DNA from 2 places in the Apolloniradiicaulis salifontis genome. Region 2 is predicted to be linked to the other one. Evidence: predicted binding sites of a transcription regulator. Region 2 holds the regulator's gene; the other holds the start of a gene.
The links. The regulator LexA, encoded in region 2, represses DNA repair genes until DNA is damaged. The targets are predictions, from matches to a motif close to ATGTTCCNCTTGTGTTCC.

Region 1 (4,206 bases), 960 kb from region 2:
GTCGGGCGGGAAGCTGAGCAGGTAAACGCCGTCGCCGGCGATGGTGGCGTCGGTGGTGAAGGTGATGACCGGGACGCCGGCGCTGCGCGCTTCTTCGCCGGCGGCCGCCGCCGCGGCGCTGAAGAGCGGGCCGATGATCAGATCGGCGCCGTCGGAGATCGCCGACCGGGCCGCTTCGCGCGCGCCTTCGCCGGTGCCGCCGGTGTCCTTTGGCAGCAGCACGAGGGCGTCGCCGGCGCGTTCAAACAGCGCCAGCTCGGCGGCGCGCAGGATGCGCGAGGCTTCACGCCGCGCCGCCTCTGAACTCGCTGAAAACGGCAGCAGCAGGCCGACGCGGGTGAGGGGCATGCCGCGAAGATGGGCCGGGGTGTAGGCGCGGTCGGCCAGATCCACCGGCACGGTGATCGGCTCGGGCGGGGCGCCGACCACGGGGCGTTCGGGAATCGTCTGCACCGGGGTGGCGGGTCCGGGCGCGCTTTCGCAGGCCGCCAGCGCAAGCACGGCGAGCCCCAAAACGCCGGCCGAGAGCCGGGACGCGAGGCGCCTTGGCGCAAGCGCGTGCTTGAGCGATGCTGCAACGGTCATGTTGGTCCCCTCGACAGTCCGGATGCGCCGCGCCCCAGCGCTGCGCGAAGTTACCCGCGCCGGCGCGCGCGGGCAACCGTTCGGGGCCGCGCCATGAGGCCTGTTTTATGAGCCGCCCGCCCTCAGCTGCGAACCGCGCCCGCAAGCGCCGCCGTGCGGAATGGCGTGGACGCGCTGCAGAGCGCCTGTGCGCGCTGCGCCTGACCTTGAGCGGCTGGCGGGTGATCGACCGCCGCGCCCGCACGGCGGCGGGTGAAATTGACCTGGTGGCCGTGCGCGCCGATGTCTTGTGCTTCATCGAGGTGAAGGCGCGCGCCGACGCTGAAACCGCGCTGGCCGCCGTGTCGCCGCGCCAGCGAGAGCGCATGCTGCGCGCCGGGTCGCTGTGGCGGGCGCGCCATCGCCGCTTCGCCCATCTTCAGCCGCGTTTCGACCTGATGGTGGTGACGCCCTGGCGTTGGCCCAGACGGATCGAGAGTGCGTTCGAAGCCGAAACGCGCGGCGCCCTCGACCTGATCTAGGCGGGCGTCGTCAGGGCCGAAGTCTGAACGCCGCATTTACCTTTTTTCAGCCTCGCGGGGCGATGCTGGGCGCGATCTCCCGTTCAGGTCTCGCCTCGCCCCCGACCGCCATCTTCTGGAGCGCCCCGCCATGGTTCGCACGCCCCTCTTCGCCGTCCCTCTCGCCTCGGTCTTGCTGACCGCTTGCGCCGCGCTGGAGCCCGGCCGGTCGATGGGCCGCCAGCTGGACGATTTCAACGCCTCGCTCGGCGTGAAGTCGGCGATGCTGCGTTCTGAAGGCTACGCCCTTGATCAGGTGGACGTGGAGATCACCGAGGGCGTGATGCTGCTGTCGGGCTCCGCGCCGCGCGACGCCGACCGCATTTTCGCCGAATGCCTCGCCTGGTCGGCGCCGGGCGTGCGCTCGGTGGTCAACGAAATCGAGGTGGGCGCCTGGCGCGGAACCCGCGAGCTGGCGCAGGATTCGGTGATCACTCAGCAGGTGCGCGCCCGCCTGGTGCAGGACCCCGATGTGCGCGCGCTCAACTTCAACATCGAAACGCGCCAGAGCGTCGTCTATCTGCTGGGCTATGCACGCGACCGCGCCGAGGCCGACCACGCCGCCCAGCACGCCGCGCGCGTCCCGGGCGTGGAGCGCGTGGTGGATCTGGTGCGGGTCACCGGCGAAACCCCCGAACTGCCCGCTCGCGGCGCCTTGCAGGCCGAGGCCTGCGACGCGGTGGGCGGCGCGCCCCTGCAGCCTGGCGCTCCCGTCCTGGACCAGCCGATCCCGGCGCCGTCTTCATCGCCCCAGCTTCTCGGCGAGCCGGATGCGTCCGCCGCCCGGAGCGATCCCGCCCCGGCGGCCAGTCCGGCGCAGCGGGTCTTCGAGCCGCGACTCGACCGTACCCAGCCGTCCGAGCCGGCGCGGCGACCCTCTTCTGACGCGATGCCCTTCTAGAAAGGTCGCCTGTGGGTTGACCGCGGGCCTTTCGCATGTTTCCTTAATGTTCCACTCCCTGTGGATAACTCCGGGGGCGTGGAAGATTTTGTTGAGCATGAATATTGAACGGAGACAGGGATGGGCAATCGCACTGCGTCCGCTGCGTTTGAAGGCGCCGAGGCCCGTCCTGTGGATGTTCAGGTTCAGCTGACCGGCGGCAATGTGGCCTTCACAGTTGTGGGTCTGGCCGACAAGGCGGTGGCCGAAAGCCGCGAACGCGTGCGTGCGGCTTTTGCGGCGATCGGGCTTTCGCTTCCCAGCAAGCGACTCATCGTCAATCTCGCCCCGGCTGATCGGCCCAAGGAGGGCACCCATTACGATCTGCCCATCGCGCTGGGCCTTCTGGCGGCGCTTGAGGTGCTGCCCTCGCGTGAGATCGCCGATTATCTCGTCATGGGCGAGCTGGGCCTGGACGGCTCCATCGCACCGACGCCGGGGGCGCTTCCCGCGGCCATGCTGGCCGCCAGCCAGGGCAAGAGCTTCATCTGCCCTGAAGCCAGCGGGCCCGAAGCCGCCTGGGCCGGCGGCGATCTGGCGATCCTGGCCCCGGGCTCGCTGATACAGCTGATCAATCATTTCAAGGGGTCCCAGTCTTTGTCCCGGCCCGCGCCCGGCGATCTCATCGACGGCGGGCCGGTGAAGGATCTAAAGGACGTGCGCGGGCAGGAGACCGCCAAGCGCGCCCTGGAAGTGGCGGCGGCGGGCGGTCACAACATGCTCATGGTCGGGCCGCCGGGGTCTGGAAAGTCCATGCTGGCCGAGCGCGCGCCCGGCCTGTTGCCTCCGCTGGACGCCAAGGAATTGCTGGAATTGTCCATGATCCAGTCGGTGGCCGGGCTGGTGGAGCGCGGCCGGCTGTCGCGCACGCGCCCGTTTCGCGCGCCGCACCATTCCGCCTCCATGGCGGCCATGGTGGGCGGGGGAAGCCGCATCAAGCCGGGCGAGGCGTCCCTGGCCCATCACGGCGTGTTGTTTCTCGACGAGCTGCCGGAGTTTCATCCCCAGGTGCTCGACAGCCTGCGCCAGCCGCTGGAGACCGGCGACATCGCCGTGGCGCGCGCCAATCAGCGCATTACGTTTCCGGCGCGCTTCCAGCTCATCGCCGCGATGAATCCCTGCCGCTGCGGCTGGGCGGGTGAGAACGGCGAGGCCTGCGCGCGCGGACCCAAATGCGCGCAAGGCTATCAGGCGCGCGTCTCCGGCCCGATGATGGACCGGATCGATCTGCAGATCGACGTGCCTCCGGTGACGCCGGCCGATCTCGCCTTGCCGCCGGCGCCGGAAGGCACCGCGGAAGCCGCTGCCCGCGTGGCCGCGGCGCGCGAGGTTCAGGCGGCCCGCGGCGGGCTCAACGCCCGCCTCGGCGGGGATCGTCTTGACACCATCACCGCCCCGGACGCGCCCGGCGCCGCGCTCCTGTCCAAGGCCGCCGAAGCCATGGGGCTCACCGCAAGGGCCTATCACCGCATTCTGCGCGTGGCGCGCACCATCGCCGATCTGGACGGCGCGGACGGCGTGCGCCGCATCCATATCGCCGAGGCGTTGAGCGCACGGCGGGCGCGCACCACTGGTCAGGCGGTGTCTCGCCCCGGTGCTTTTACGGGCTCTTCGGCGCGACCCCGCCTGGACGGCGCGCTTTAATCGCCGAAATCGCCAGCCGGGCCGGGGAAGACCACCGGGGTCGCCGCGCCGTCAGGGGCCACTGCGGAGACGCCGAAGAAGTAATTGTCGATGACGAGGTTCTCCAGCACGTAGGTGTCGGTGAGCCCCACCCACCGGCTATGTGTCCATTGCGGCGCGTCCGTCAGGCGCCAGTGGACCCGGTACCCGGCGAGATTCGACGCAGCTTCACCTTCGGGCAGAGTCCAGCTGAGGCTGGTGTCCGCGCTCACCGCGCCTTCAATGGAGACGTCCGCCGGGATCGGCGGCGCGCCGGCCAGAAGGGCGAGCGTCGCGGCGTTCAGGCTGGTGGCCTTGGCGGCGTAATCAAAGTCCACATAGTCGACCGTGTCGCCGAAATGGCGCCCGTCCTCCATGCGGATATCCTGATGCTGGCGATCATAATGCTCGTGCGTCTCCATCAGGCGCACGCCGGGCATGCCCGCATCGTTGAACGGG
Region 2 (4,206 bases):
GCTGGGCTTCGGCCTGGCGCAGGGGCGAACCGCGAGCCTGGCGCCGCCGCCGCTGGAGGTGAGCCAGCGCGCAGTGGGGGTGACCGGATGGATCGAGGCGGTGGAGCGCGGCGGGTCGCGCCCGCGCCTGCTTATTCGCGTGGCCGAGCTTGAGGGCGCCGGTGAACCGCCCCACCGTATCCGGATTCGCGCTCGCCTGGCCGCATTCACGCCGGGCGACGCGGTGCGCCTGCGCGCGGTGCTGACCCGCCCCACCGGCCCGTCCGCGCCCGGCGGATACGATCCGGCGCGCGCGGCCTGGTATGACGGCGTCGCGCTCACCGGCTTCGCCATCGCCGATCTTGAGCCGGCGGCGCTGGATCAGGCGCGCCTGCAGCGCGGCTTTGCGAAGATGCGCTGGAATTTGGCCGAGCGGATCCGGGCCAAAGCCGGAGAGCGCACCGGCGGGGTGGCCGCGGCCCTGCTCACCGGCGACCGTTCAGGCGTCAGCGAGGCCGACGCCGAAGCGCTTCGGATATCCGGGCTTGGCCATATCCTTGCGATTTCCGGGCTGCACATGGCGCTGTTCGCCGGCGGGGTGTACGTGGCGCTGCGCTATCTGTTCGCGTCCATCGAGCCCTATGCCCGCGCCCGCGATCCGCGCAAGCCGGCGGCGATCCTCGCGCTTCTGGCGGCGCTCGGCTATCTCATCCTCTCCGGGGGCGCGGTCTCCACCCAGCGCGCCTTCGTCATGGCGGCGGTGGTTCTCACCGGCGTGCTTCTGGACCGGCGGGCCTTCTCGCTTCGCTCGCTGGCCATCGCGGCGCTTGTGGTGATCGTGATCGCGCCGGAAAGCGTCACCGAGGCGGGGTTCCAGATGAGTTTCTCGGCCGTGGCCGCGCTCATCGCGGTGTACGAGATCTGGACGCGGGTGAAGCCGGAGCGGCTTGGCCGCGCCAAAGTTCTGGAGCGCATGAGCGATTCCCTCGCCGGGCTCGCCACCACCAGCGTGGTGGCCGGCGCCGCGACCGGCGCGTTCGCCGCGTTTCATTTCCAGCGAATGGCCGCCTACGGCCTTGTGGCCAATCTGGCGGCCATGCCGGTTTTCACCTTCTGGGTGATGCCCGCCGGCGTCGTCGCCCTGGCGCTGGCGCCGGTGGGTCTCGACGGGCCGGCGCTGGCGGTCATGGACGCGGGCTTGCGCATTGTTCTTGCCATCGCCCACTGGACGGCGGAGCTGGACGGCGCCGCCATGGCGACGCAGGCCGCGCCTGGCCTTGTCATCGCGCTTTATTCGGCCGGGTTCGCCCTGGCGACGCTGGGCCTGGGGCTGGTGCGCCTTACCGGCGTCATCGCCGCGCTCGCAGCCCTTGGGCTCTGGCTCACCCAGACCCCGCCCTCCATGATGATCAGCGACGGCGGGGTGGTGGTGGCCCGCTTTGACGACAGCGGCGCGTGGCAGGCCAGCAGCCTCAGGGCCTCGCGTTTTGACACCCGCGTCTTTCTTCAGCGCGCCGGGGCCGGGGGCTCGCGCGCCGAACGCGCGCCGCTGCGCTGCGACCCGCTTGGCTGCGTGGGCGAGACAGTGGACGGCCTGCGCCTGGCGGTGACGTCAAACCCGGAAAGCCTGCCGGAGGATTGTGCGCGCGCCGACCTGATCGTGTTCGACGGGCGGGCGCCGGCCTGGCGCAAGCGGCGGTGCGCGGCGGTGCTGCTGGACGATCCCGCGCGTGAGGCGCTGGGCGGGGCGGAATTCTGGATCAAGGACGGCCGGGTGATCCGCCTGCGCGGGGCGCAAGACCGCCGCCGCGACCGGATCTGGAGCACGCCCTAGCGCGGCAAAACATACTCAGAGCCGCCAGAAACATAACGCCCCGCCGGCGTGAAGCGGGCGAGGCGTTTCAGGGATCGGTCTCAAAAAGAGGCGCCTCACGATGAGGCGACGTGCATGCTGCGGGGCCGATGCAGGGTGTCGCCGGCGCCGATAGAGCTGCGGGAGCGGCCTAGTGGTACTGACGGATCAGACCCACGAGCCGGCCTTGAACCTTCACCTCGCCGGGGCCGAAAATGCGCGTCTCATAGGCGGGGTTGGCCGCCTCGAGCGCGATGGACCCGCCCTTTTTGCGAAGGGTCTTCAACGTGGCTTCCTCGTCGCGCACCAGGGCGACGACGATCTGGCCGTTATCAGCCGTGTCGGTGCGTTTGATCACCACCACGTCGCCGTCAAGAATCCCGGCGTCGATCATGGAGTCGCCGTGGACTTCCAGGGCGAAGTGCTCGCCGCCGGAGATCATGGCGTGGGGCACCATGAGGCGGTCGGTTTCATGCTGGATCGCAGAGATCGGCACGCCCGCCGCGATGCGGCCCAGCACCGGCACTTCAACACCGGCTTCAGACGACGCGGAGCCGCGCCGTTCCCCGAAGGCCGGCTCGATGACGTTGTCCGCGCTGACGCCGGAGCGCGGCGCAGAGTTTTCGGGGAGTTTGAGCACTTCCAGCGCCCGCGCCCGGTGGGCGAGGCGGCGGATGAAGCCGCGCTCCTCCAGCGCGCTCACCAGACGGTGAACGCCGGACTTGGACGCCAGCTGGAGCGCGTCCTTCATCTCGTCGAAAGAGGGCGAAACGCCGTCCTCTGACAGACGCTTGTGGATGAAGAGCAAAAGCTCGTGCTGTTTTTTGGTCAGCATGACGACCCTCAGGAACAAAACCGGAAAACGTTGCCGATGTTCTATGCCTGTTCCAGGTTAAGGTCAAGTAAAGGCCCGCGCTGCGGCGTCAAAACCCCATGAGCCCCCGTGTCGCCGCCGTCACATCGTCCTGCCTCATAAGGCTTTCGCCCACCAGAAGCGCGCGTGCGCCGGCGGCCTGCAGCCGCGTGGCGTCGGCGCGCTGGAAAATGCCGGACTCGGCGACCAGAAACCGGTCAGGACCGGCCATGGGACGCAGCGATTCGAAGGTTGAGAGCGAGGTTTCGAACGTGCGCAGATTGCGGTTGTTCACCCCGATCAGGGGCGAGGGCAGGGAGAGCGCGCGGGTCATCTCGGCGGCGTCATGGATCTCGACCAGAGCGTCCATGCCCCATTTGAACGCCTCCTCGATGAGGCTGGCGGCGACCGCGTCATCCACGGCGGCGAGAATCACCAGAATGCAGTCGGCGCCCAGCGCGCGCGATTCGGCGACCTGCCAGGGCTCGTAGAGGAAATCCTTGCGCAGGACGGGAAGGGCGACGGCTTCGCGCGCCGCCACCAGAAATTCATCCGCGCCCTGAAAGCTCGGCGTGTCGGTGAGCACCGAAAGGCATGCCGCGCCGCCGTCTTCATAGGCTTTCGCCAGCGCGGGCGGATCGAAGTCTGCGCGAATCAGGCCCTTGGACGGGCTTGCCTTCTTGACCTCGGCGATGAGGGCGAGGCCGTCTGAAGCCGAATGGGCTTTCAGAGCGTCCAGAAATCCGCGCGGCGCCGGCGCGGCGGCGGCGGCGTCTGCCACCGCCTCATAGGGGCGGGCCGCCTTGCGCTGCGCTATGTCGGCGCGCTTATAGGCTTCGATCTTGGCGAGCACGTCGGCCATCAGGCCTCTCCGGATTTGTCGGCGTGGCTGGCGGCCACCAGGGCGTGAAGCGCGGCCGCGGCGTGGCCGTCATCAATGGCGGTGGCGGCCCGGCGCGCGCCGTCGGTGAAGTCTTCTGCAAGACCGGCGAGTTTCAGCGCCGCGCCGGCGTTGAACAGCACGATGTCGCGATAGGGCCCGGTGACGCCCGCCAGAAGGCCGCGAATCGCCGCCGCGTTCTCCTCCGGCTCGCCGCCCTGAAGATCCTCCAGCGCGGCGGTTTCCAGACCCGCATCGCCAGGATTTAGCTCATAGGTCTCGATGGAGCCGTCGGGTTTAAGCTCCGCCACATGGGTGGCGCCGGTGGTGGTGATTTCATCAAGCCCGTCAGAGCCGTGCACGATCATAGCGGCTTCCGCGCCCAGCTCACGCAGCGCCTCGGCCATGGGCGTCAGCCAGCGCCGGTCGAACACGCCCAGAAGCTGACGCCGGGCGCCGGCGGGATTGGAGAGCGGACCCAGCAGATTGAAGATCGTGCGCACGCCCAGTGTCCGCCGCGCCGGGCCCACATGGCGCACCGCGCCGTGATGGGCCTGGGCGAACAGGAAGGCGACGCGCGCCTCGGCCAGCGCCTGCTCGATCTGGGCGGGGCTGGCGAACAGGTTGACGCCGAGGCTTTCC

Region 1: a site for LexA is predicted at 2,082-2,099, ahead of ACWCOP_RS13115 (YifB family Mg chelatase-like AAA ATPase). Genes of this name have one in related genera too.

What each region holds. Positions count from the first base shown of each region.
Region 1 covers NZ_CM132387.1:2,757,868-2,762,073, reverse strand. The annotation lists gene ACWCOP_RS13130 (penicillin-binding protein activator) at 1-585, opposite strand, end outside; gene ACWCOP_RS13125 (YraN family protein) at 693-1,106, shown strand; gene ACWCOP_RS13120 (BON domain-containing protein) at 1,237-2,046, shown strand; gene ACWCOP_RS13115 (YifB family Mg chelatase-like AAA ATPase) at 2,167-3,729, shown strand; gene ACWCOP_RS13110 (M28 family metallopeptidase) at 3,726-4,206, opposite strand, start outside.
Region 2 covers NZ_CM132387.1:1,798,498-1,802,703, reverse strand. The annotation lists gene ACWCOP_RS08725 (ComEC/Rec2 family competence protein) at 1-1,813, shown strand, start outside; gene lexA (transcriptional repressor LexA) at 1,983-2,666, opposite strand; gene trpC (indole-3-glycerol phosphate synthase TrpC) at 2,755-3,546, opposite strand; gene trpD (anthranilate phosphoribosyltransferase) at 3,546-4,206, opposite strand, start outside.